Regions from separate parts of the Aquabacterium sp. A3 genome, predicted to be linked through region 2. Evidence: predicted binding sites of a transcription regulator. Region 2 holds the regulator's gene; the other holds the start of a gene.

Region 1 (5,219 bases), on a different contig from region 2:
GAGCGACACACGCCCGAGCAGGCTCCAGGTGTGTCTGCCCCAGGTGTGAACAGTTTGGCCCTGCAGGCTGATCAAACGCAGCGTGCCTTCATCAATCGGTGCAGAGCCGCGGTCGCTCAGGTGCCCATGAAACCATTGCCCATCCACCCGCCAGCCCTTGAGCGGGAAGAAGGCGTGGTCCAGTTGGTCAAACACGGCGCGCAAACGCCAGCCTTGCTCTTTCCAGCGCTGCACGTCAGGCCCACCCGAGGCACTGGCCTCGGACAGCGCCGATGACACGATGCGTGGGTCGTCGCGCAGGTTCTGGCTGACCCAGCCCAGGCGCCATTCGCCCAGCTCGCGCCAGTTCAGGCCCAGGTCCAGGGCCAGCTCGCTGCGCTGACGGCGCACCGTGGCGGCCAGGTCATCGTCCGGATTGAGGTGGTAGTCCACCGTGTGGCGCTGCGTGGCGGCCGATGCCGACCAGAAGGCGCTGAGGCCGTCTGGCAGCTGGAGCGTCCAGGGGCTCCACCACTCGGTGGACAGCGCTGGTGACGAACCGATGCGGGCAAAGTTGCGCCATTCGCTGCCGCTGCGGTCGGCCCAATGCCGGGTGTGCACCACCTTGACGTCGAAGGTGCTGCGCCCACGGTTGTCGGCGCTGAAATCAAGCCCCATCTGCAGGTAGTTGGGCCCCCAGGGCTTGTCTTGCAGAATGAAGACGAGGCCTTGTCCTCCATCGGGTGCGGGCTCGAGCCGGTAGTCGGTGCGCAGGTAATCGCCCGTGGCCGCCAGGGTGACCAGGTCGCGCTCGGCATCCGCCACGCTGAAAGCATGTCCGGGTTGCGAGCGCAGGATGTCAGAGCGGGCCTGGGGGTGCGTCAGCTCGGAGCCTTCAAAGCGCACAAAACGCAGTTCTTGCGGCGCTGGTGCTCGCAACTGATGGCCTGTACGCCAGGCGGCGTAATCGGCCTCTGACAGGCGCAGGTCCTGAAAGCGCAGCACCATGGCGTCGGCCTGCGTTTCGCCCAGCTCCACGAACTCGACCGCGCGGCTGAAATCGGCCGAGGTCAGCCCTTGCAGTTGCGGTGTGATCAAGACATCCTGCGGCGTCAGCGTGGCCAGGCTGCGCTGGACGTTTTGCTCCGTGAGGATGTTGATCATCTGGGCGGTCACCCCCGTGAGCGTGGACAAGGTATCGCGTGGAGCGAGCGGGGTGCCCACGTTGACCACGATGAGCCGGTCGGCCCCCATGGCCCGGGCCACATCCACCGGGGTGTTGTTGACCAGGCCACCGTCCCCCAGGATGCGCCCTTGAACCTCCACCGGGGCAAAAATGCCGGGCACGGACATGGAGCTGCGCAAGGCGGTGGCCAGGTCGCCCTGCTCGATCACCACCGGCTGGCCGGTTTCCATGTCGGTGGCCACGGCGCGAAACGGGATCGGCAAGCGATCAAAGTGCGAGGTCTGGCTGGCCGGCAAGGTCAGGCGGCGCAGGTGCGACTCCAGCACCCGGCTGGACAGCGAGCCCAGCGGGGCCTTCAGGCCATCGGCCCCCACGCCCACCTCGATCAGGGGCGAGACCTCGAAATCCTGCTCTTTGCGCCGCTGAGACAACTCGGGACGATCCACCCGGCTGGCGAACACATTGCCCCAGTCCAGCCGCTTGACCTCGGCTTCGATCTGCGCGGCGCTCAGGCCGCTGGCATACAGCCCGCCCACGATGGCCCCCATGGAGGTGCCTGCGATGACGTCCACCGGGATGCGCTCGCGCTCAAGCACCTTGAGCACCCCGACGTGGGCCAGGCCACGGGCACCGCCACCAGAGAGCACCAGGCCAATGCGCGGACGCTGTGACGCCCCGTCGCGCGGGGACTCACCCCGAGGCGCCTCGGCGGCCATGGCCGACACCACCGACAACAGGGTGGCCACCAGGATCGAAATGACTAGACGCACGCTCATGCGCCGATTGTCATTCTGAATTGACCTGGGTCATGGCAACCGCCCCGAAAAAGGCGTCTGATGAACATACCCCTTGGGGCACTCAATTCAGACAAGAACGGAGCACATCATGCAAGCCTGGATCGACTTCTTCACCACCGACTACGGTCTGATGAGCCTGGCCGTCATTGCCTTCATGTTCGTGATGCTGGGCTACATCGGCTGGTATGTGGCCCGCCACGTGAAGGCCGATGTGGAAGAACATGACCGGCTGGTGCGCGAGGGTCGCGCCCAGTGAACAAGGCCGCCTCAGGTGTAACGCTTGAGGAAGTCCTGGTAGGCCAGGCCGATGCCTTCTTCCAGCCCGATGCGGGGCGTCCAGCCCAGTGACGTGAGTTGCCCCACGTCCATCAGCTTGCGGGGCGTGCCATCGGGCTTGCTGGTGTCGAAGGTGAGGCGGCCTTCAAAGCCCACCACCTTCACCACCAGCTCGGCCAGTTCGCGGATCGACACGTCGCTGCCACAGCCCACGTTGATCAACGGACCGTCAAAGCCCTTTTCCATCAAGAACACGCAGGCATCGGCCAGGTCGTCGGCGTGCAGGAACTCGCGCAGCGGCGTGCCCGTGCCCCAGACCACCAGCTCGCTGTCGCCCCGCTGCTTGGCCTCGTGCGCCTTGCGGATCAGGGCCGGCAGCACGTGGCTGTTGTTGAGGTCGTAATTGTCGTTGGGGCCGTACAGGTTGGTGGGCATGGCGCTGGTGTACTGGCGCCCGTACTGGTGGTTGTAGGCCTCGGCCAGCTTGATGCCCGCGATCTTGGCGATGGCGTAGGGCTCGTTGGTGGGCTCGAGCGGGCCGGTGAGCAGGTACTCTTCCTTCAGGGGCTGGGGCGCCAGCTTGGGGTAGATGCAGCTGGAGCCCAGAAACATCAGCCGCTGCACGCCCGCCAGGTGGGCACCGTGGATCAAGTTGGCCTCGATCACCAGGTTTTGGTACAGAAAATCGGCCCGGTAGGTGTTGTTGGCCTGGATGCCCCCCACCTTGGCGGCGGCGATGAACAGGTAATCCGGCTTTTCTGACTGCAGAAACTCATGCACGGCCTGCTGGCTGAGCAGATCAAGCTCTTGGCGGCTGCGGGTGATGACGTTGCTGTAGCCGGCAGACTGCAGGCGACGCACGAGGGCGCTGCCCACCATGCCTCGGTGGCCGGCCACAAAAATCTTGGCGTTGGATTGCATGGGAACGAAACTCCTGTTCGGCACAGTATAGACAGCGCAGGCGCGGCCGCTCGTCTCGACAAACCTGCAAGGCCAACGACAGAGGCATCGACGCCTCGCTCAGAGGCGCTGGCTGAGCGGTGCAGCAGATCGCTGCGGCCACACTCGCAGCAGCATCGCGCCCAGCAACAAGACCAAGGGCAAGGCATAGACCGGCGCTGCCCCTACGCGCTTCAGGCATGACAGCACGAACACCGTCCAGATCACATAGGCACAGAGGCGGTGTAGAAGCACCCATCGTGCCCGGCCCATCCACTGCACCGCAGGATCAAACGAGGTCGCTGCCATCAGCACGACCGCCACATAGCCCGCGCCACCGATCCATCGACTGAGCAGCGGCGTCAGGTGTGACCACAGCGCAGGCTCTGCCCAAATCCACAGGCAGAGAATACCCACAGCGTGACAGGCATGCGATGTAGCAAACAACAGCCCTACCTGGCGACGGTGCAACATCAACGCTGCGCTGAGCGTACCTGGCCACCAACGCCAGCATGCCGATGCCACGAAGGCCAGCAGAAACAGCGGCAAAGACAGTCGCGCCGTCACGCGGACAAGCCGCCGCGCCCCGTCCGCGTCCGGTTGACTCAACAACATCAAGGCGCTCAAGACCGCCAGGGCCACTGAGCCCCAGATCCATACGCGCCAGGGCGACGTTGTTCGCAGCGCCAGAGCCGCTGATGAAGTGTTGGAATCCAGCATGGCCGTCTTGGGGAGTGGTGATGGCCGCCATGCTGATGCGACAACGCGATGCGGTGAAGCCAAAATACGCACTGCTTACATTGAAGTGCTTTTTGTACATCACCAATGCCTCAAGCCATGACGCCTGCATCCCCTCCAAACCGCACCCACTACCACCATGGCAACCTGCGCCAGGCCGTGATCGACACGGCCCTGGCGCTGGCCGAAGAAACTGGAGACGAGCAGGTCAGTCTGCGGGAGGTGGCGCGGCGCATCGGTGTCTCTTCGGGCGCACCCTTTCGGCACTTTGCAGACCATGCGTCCTTGATGGCCGCCATCGCGGAAGAGGCCACCGTGCGCCTGCGCTTGATGGTCGAGCGCGATCAGCATCGGTCGCCACCAGCGGCGATCGAGCGCCTGCGCACCATGGGAAACAGCTTCCTGAGTTGGGCGCTGGAACACCCCACCTCATTTCGTCTGGTATCGGCTCGGCGCCTCTACGATTTCAATGCGTCGCCCAGCCTGCACGCTCACTTCAACGAGGTGCGCTCACGAACCGTGTCACTGGTGGAAATGGCGCAGCGCGAGGGCAGCCTTCAGGCGGATGTACCACCTGAGCGCCTCGCGCTGATGTTGCGCAGTGCCGTCTACGGCATGGCGCGCATGCACGTCGACGGCCAACTGGCTCAATGGGGCGTCAAATCTGGTTCGGCAAGGCGTGAGTTGCACGCCGTGTTGAACGCTCTGATTGACGGCTTGAGGGGCTGAGACCTCAAGGGTTGTAGGCCAGGGGGGTCAATGGGTTGCCGGGGGCGATGCTGGAGCAGTTCTGCGGCGCTGCCTTGCCAGCGAAACGCGCATCCACCCAGTCGGTGGCCCAGGGCAGCCACAGGGCCATGGTGGTGAAGTGGCTGGTGCCCCACTCCTTGTGCTGCACGGGCACGCCCTGGGCGCAGTACTGACGAGCCAGGGTGCGCACGTCACCGGCCAGCATCACGCCATCACCCTTGCCCCACAGGGGCGAGGTCTTGGTGAGCTCCCACACGCCGCCGGTGCCTTGCCCGATCTGCAGCGGGATGGCAGGGGTGCCGCCGGTGCCCATGATGACCTTGTTCACCGCTTCCACGTATTCCTTGATCTTGGTGCGGTCCTGGTACTCGGGCTTGACCAGGTCCTTCCAGGTCACGTTGCGGTACATGCCCAGCACGTAGGCGATCGAGGCCTTCTGCATCTTGTCGTAGACCTCCAGGCCGCGCGGAGAGAGGTACTTCTTGATGTCGATCTCGTACGAGCGCGACACGCCGATGATGGCCATGGGCATCACACCGCCCCAGATGGGCGCG
Region 2 (5,219 bases):
TGGGTCAGCTTGAGCGTGAAATCCTCAAGGCCAAGGAAACCGAGGGCCAGGTGTACGCCAAGTTCGACGGCAAGTCCGTGGAAGACCTCTCGCGTGACCCTGCCGCCCAGGCCATTGGTGAGCGTCTGTTCCTGAACAACTGCGCGGCTTGTCATGGCTCGGATGCCAAGGGCTCCAAGAGCTTCCCCAACCTGACGGACGGTGACTGGCTGCACGGTGGGTCGCCCGACAAGATCATCGAGACCATCACCGGTGGTCGCCGTGGGCAAATGCCCCCGATGGTGGCTGCGGTAGGGGGGCCTGACGAGGTTCGCCAGGTGGCCAACTATGTGTTGAGCCTGTCGGGCAGCGGGCACAACGCGGTGCTGGCCGCCCAGGGCAAGGCCAAGTTCACCGCCGTGTGTGCAGCCTGCCACGGTGCCGATGGCAAGGGCAACCAGGCCATTGGTGCGCCCAACCTGAGCGACAAGATCTGGCTGCACGGCTGGGGTGAAGACGCCATCATGAAGGCCGTCAACCATGGCATCGTCAACGTGATGCCTGCGCAAAGCCCACGTCTGTCTGATGAGCAGATTCGGGTGGTGGCGTCCTACGTGTGGGGCCTGTCCAACAACAAGACCCGCGTGGCAGACGCCCAATGAGAACCCCTTGAGGGCTCGATGACCGGATTGGCGACTTGATTGTCATCAAGGACCGGCTGAAAATCACCAACGGCGGAGGTGGTGCGTGATACCGTGATGGGTATCCGGCCCCCGCCGTTTTTCATGTGTGATGTCATGACCGACACGACTGCATCCCCACCTCCCGCCGCCTCACCAGAACAACGAGAAGTTCGACGCGAGCAGGTCATTTCCCTTTACAAGAAAAGTGAAACCATCTACGCCCGGGCGGTGGATGGCTGGTTTGCCAAGTGGCGCTGGGCGCTGGTGTGGCTGACCCAACTGGTCTTTTATGGAACCCCCTGGTTGTACTGGAACGAGCGTCAGGCGGTGCTCTTTGATCTGGGCTCTCGGCGCTTCTACATCTTCAACCTGGTGCTGTATCCGCAAGACTTCATTTACCTGACGGCACTCCTGGTGATCTCGGCTTACGGCCTGTTCCTGTTCACGGCCGTGGCCGGGCGGCTGTGGTGTGGGTATGCGTGCCCGCAATCGGTCTACACCGAGATCTTCATGTGGATCGAACGCAAGTTCGAAGGTGACCGCATGAAGCGCATGAAGCTGGACAAGGGGCCCTGGACCTTTGAAAAGCTCTGGCGCAAGGGCGGCAAGCAACTCGCATGGATCGCCGTGGCCTTGTGGACGGGCTACACCTTCGTGGGCTACTTCACGCCGATTCGTGAGTTGGGTGCCTCGGTGCTGGCACTGGGCCTGGGCCCCTGGGAGACCTTCTGGGTGCTGTTTTACGGTTTTGCCACCTACGGCAATGCCGGTTTCATGCGTGAGCAGGTCTGCAAGTACATGTGTCCGTATGCGCGCTTCCAAAGCGCCATGTTCGACCGCGACACGCTCATCATCAGCTACGACCCCAAGCGTGGCGAGCCGCGTGGCGCCAAGTCCCGCAAGGCGGCCGCCAGTGGCCAGGCCAAGGGCGATTGCATCGACTGCACACTGTGTGTTCAGGTGTGTCCCACTGGCATCGACATCCGCAATGGCCTGCAGTATGAGTGCATCGGCTGTGCTGCATGCATTGACGTTTGCGATGGTGTGATGGACAAGATGGGCACGCCCCGTGGCCTGATTCGCTACACCACGCAAAATGCCATGGACCAGGGGTGGGACTCGTCCCAGATGTGGTCTCGGGTGGCGCGGCCTCGTGTGTTGCTGTACACCGCGATCCTGGTGGCGGTGGTGGGCGCCTTCATGTACAGCCTGTACACCCGCCCCCCATTCCGCGTTGACATCGTCAAGGACCGTGGGGCGCTGGCGCGCATCGTGGACGATGGCTATGTCGAGAACGTGTACCGCGTGCAGGTGATGAACGCCTCTGAAACCGTTCAGCGCTACCGCGTGGGCGTCGAGCAATTGCCCCAGGCCGAGGTCGAGGGCGGGCAAGATATCGTGCTGGGCCCGGCCGAGGCGCGCTGGGTGCCGGTGTCGGTGCGCATCCCGCCCGATACGGCGGCGCGTCTGGGCAGCGGCAGCATGGGCATGACCATCGTGGTCGAGCGCATGCGCCACGGCGTTGACGCCCAGCTGGACGTCAGAGAAAAATCCACCTTCATGATTCCTCGTTGAGACGGAGCAACCATCCCATGGCCCAATCTGCACCTGGTAACAACGCCCAGTCTGCGCCCGTGAGCAACCCGCCCTGGTGGCGCCTGCCCATCGTCTGGCTGGTCATCGGCGGCCCCGCTCTGGTGGTGGTGGCCGGCCTCACCACCGTGGTCATCGCCGTGCGCAACGTCGACCCCGTGCTGGACACTTCTGCCGGCCAGGTTCACTCGGCCAAAGAGTTGCCCGCGCACAAAGCGCGCAACCATGCCGCCGACCCCACCAGGGCTGTGCTGGACGCGAATTGAGCCCGATCAAGGGGGTAAGCCTGCGGGCCTGAGGCCCTGGGGTTTGTCCTCGTGGCACGGGGCGCTCGCTGGGACAACATGGCTCATGCACCACATCGTGGTGGAGGAGTGCCAGATGACACATCGTCCGGTCGTGCTTGCGCAAATCCTGTGGCCGTCGTTCTTGGCTGCAGGCGTGCTTGAAATGCTGGTGTTCTCGGTGGTGGATCCCAGCCACGTCAGCCTGGGTGGCTGGCAGCCCGAGGTCAACACCATTTACAGCCTCAGCTTCCTGGTGTTCTGGGTCGTGACGGCTGGTTCAGCCGGTTTGTCGTGGTGGATGCGCAAAGCGCCTGCGGCGATCGGCGCACAGCGCCGCAGCAAGCGCATGCGGCGCGAGGCCGCCCTGACTCGCCACGCGCACGGTTAAGGCCACAGCCCAACATCATCCTGCCAAGCATGCACGGCGCGCATCACGCGCGCCGCTGTTGGATCAGCAACGTGCGTTGTTGACCAGTGCCTTCAATCCGTCTTCATTGATGATGCGGATGTCGCGCTGCTTGACCTCCAGGAAGCCCTCTTCCTGGAATTTCGAGAACGTGCGGCTCACGGTTTCCAGCTTCAGACCCAGGTAGCTGCCGATTTCTTCGCGTGTCATGCGCAGCACCAGCGCAGATGCCGAGAAGCCCCGTGCATGCAGGCGCTGCGTGAGGTTCAGCAAAAAGGCGGCCAGGCGTTCTTCAGCCCGCATGCTGCCCAGCAGCAGCATCACGCCATGATCACGAACAATCTCGCGGCTCATGATCTTGTGGAATTGGTGCTGCAGGTCCGAGACCTCGCGCGACAGCTCTTCCAGCTGAGAAAACGGAATCACGCAAACCTGCGAGTCTTCCAATGCCACCGCATCGCAGGCGTGCCGGTCGGTGCTGATGCCGTCCAGGCCCAGCAACTCGCCTGCCATCTGAAACCCCGTCACCTGATCCCGGCCGTCTTCAGCCGAGATCCGGGTTTTGAAGAAACCGGTGCGCACCGCATACAAAGAGCGGAATGGGTCGCCCGTGTGGAACAGTGCTTCACCGCGCTTGACCATCTTGCGCGACGCCACCAAGTCATCCAGGTGGTTCAACTGGTTTTGGGTCAGGCCCACAGGCAGGCACAACTCACGAAGGTTGCAGCTGGAGCACGCGACCTTGAAGGAATCAAGTCTCATGGGCTTTGATTGTGACGCACAACCAGCGTTTTGCGAAACACGACCCGGCAGTCCGCAGGGGCTGTCATCACCAGGTGCGGTGGGGGTGATGGAAATGGATGGGCTGGGTTGAAACATGAGCGACCTCAATGGTTTGCTGAATTGTTGCCGTTGACTGGCGACGGACCTTGAGCCAGATCAACCCTGGGTAGCTTCGCGCTGGCAAAGTGCCTGCATGAACCACACTGCACAGAACCACGCGCCTGCTCAGGCCGTGGTGCATGTCACTTCCGACATGCTGACCCGCCTGGACGTCAGCGGGCCGCGTTACACCTCTTACCCCACCGCAGACCGGTTTGTGGAGGCCTATGGCGCTGCACAGTACGCTCAGGCCTTGCATCAGCGCGGCAGCGGTGGCGGCGCCATCGCCGGACCGGCCAATCCGCTGTCGGTGTATGTGCACATCCCGTTTTGCGAATCGGTTTGCTACTACTGTGCGTGCAACAAGATCATCACCCGACACCATGAGCGGGCGCAGCCTTACCTGGCTGCCTTGAAGCAGGAAATCGAGTTGGTGAGGCAGCAGTTGGGGCCTCGGCAAGCGGTGTCACAGCTGCATTTTGGCGGCGGCAGCCCCACGTTCTTGTCCAATGACGAACTGAACGACCTGATGCAGGTGCTCAAGGAGGCGTTCCGTTTTGTGCCGGGTGGCGAATACGCCATCGAGGTGGACCCACGCACCGTGGACGGGCCACGCCTGGCCGCGCTGGCCGAGATGGGCTTCAATCGCCTCAGCCTGGGGGTGCAAGACTTTGACCCGGACGTTCAGAAGGCGGTGCACCGTGTTCAGCCCTTCGCGTCGGTCCAGGCGCTGATGGAGCAGGCGCGCACTTTGGGGTTCGAGTCCATCAACACCGATCTGATCTACGGCTTGCCCAAGCAGAATCTGGTGGGCTTTCGTCGCACGCTGGAACAACTGGCGTCATTGAGGCCCGATCGCGTGGCCTTGTACGGCTACGCGCACCTGCCTCAGAGGTTCAAGCCCCAGCGCCGCATCGACGCCGCAGACCTGCCCCCGGCGCAGGACAAAGTCGCCATGCTGGCCATGGCCATCGACGTGTTGCGTGAGGCCGGCTACGACTACATCGGCATGGATCACTTCGCGCTTCACCATGACAGCCTGTCGGTGGCCAAGCGCCAGGGGCGACTGCACCGCAACTTTCAAGGCTACAGCACCCACGCCGACAGCGACCTGATTGGTCTGGGTGTATCGGCCATCGGGCGGGTAGGGGCCCACTACAGCCAGAACGCCAAGACCCTGGAGGACTACACCGATGCCTTGTCGCGCGGTGAGTTGCCCATCGACCGTGGCCTGGTGCTCAGCCGCGACGATCTGGTTCGTCGTGCGGTCATCATGGCGGTGATGTGCCAGGGCAGGGTGGACATCGAATCCATTGAGCTGGCGTACCTGATTGATTTCAGGCAATACTTCGCGGCTGAATTGCGTCAACTGGAGCCGCTCGTCGAGAT

The links. Region 2 encodes FNR, which switches genes on or off when oxygen is low (the NO sensors DNR and NnrR bind a similar motif). Its sites were predicted from a motif close to TTGATNNNNATCAA; they were not measured.
Region 1: the regulator FNR is predicted to act here: its motif matches at 1,962-1,975, upstream of WNB94_RS05730 (DUF3149 domain-containing protein).

What each region holds. Positions count from the first base shown of each region.
Region 1 is NZ_JBBPEV010000001.1:1,296,600-1,301,818, forward strand. It holds gene WNB94_RS05725 (patatin-like phospholipase family protein) at 1-1,941, opposite strand, end outside; gene WNB94_RS05730 (DUF3149 domain-containing protein) at 2,051-2,218, shown strand; gene fcl (GDP-L-fucose synthase) at 2,230-3,159, opposite strand; gene WNB94_RS05740 (hypothetical protein) at 3,259-3,897, opposite strand; gene WNB94_RS05745 (TetR/AcrR family transcriptional regulator) at 4,015-4,644, shown strand; gene WNB94_RS05750 (lipase family protein) at 4,649-5,219, opposite strand, start outside.
Region 2 is NZ_JBBPEV010000005.1:177,289-182,507, reverse strand. It holds gene ccoP (cytochrome-c oxidase, cbb3-type subunit III) at 1-641, shown strand, start outside; gene ccoG (cytochrome c oxidase accessory protein CcoG) at 765-2,237, shown strand; gene WNB94_RS15380 (nitrogen fixation protein FixH) at 2,255-2,521, shown strand; gene WNB94_RS15375 (hypothetical protein) at 2,637-2,930, shown strand; gene fnr (fumarate/nitrate reduction transcriptional regulator Fnr) at 2,994-3,710, opposite strand; gene hemN (oxygen-independent coproporphyrinogen III oxidase) at 3,964-5,219, shown strand, end outside.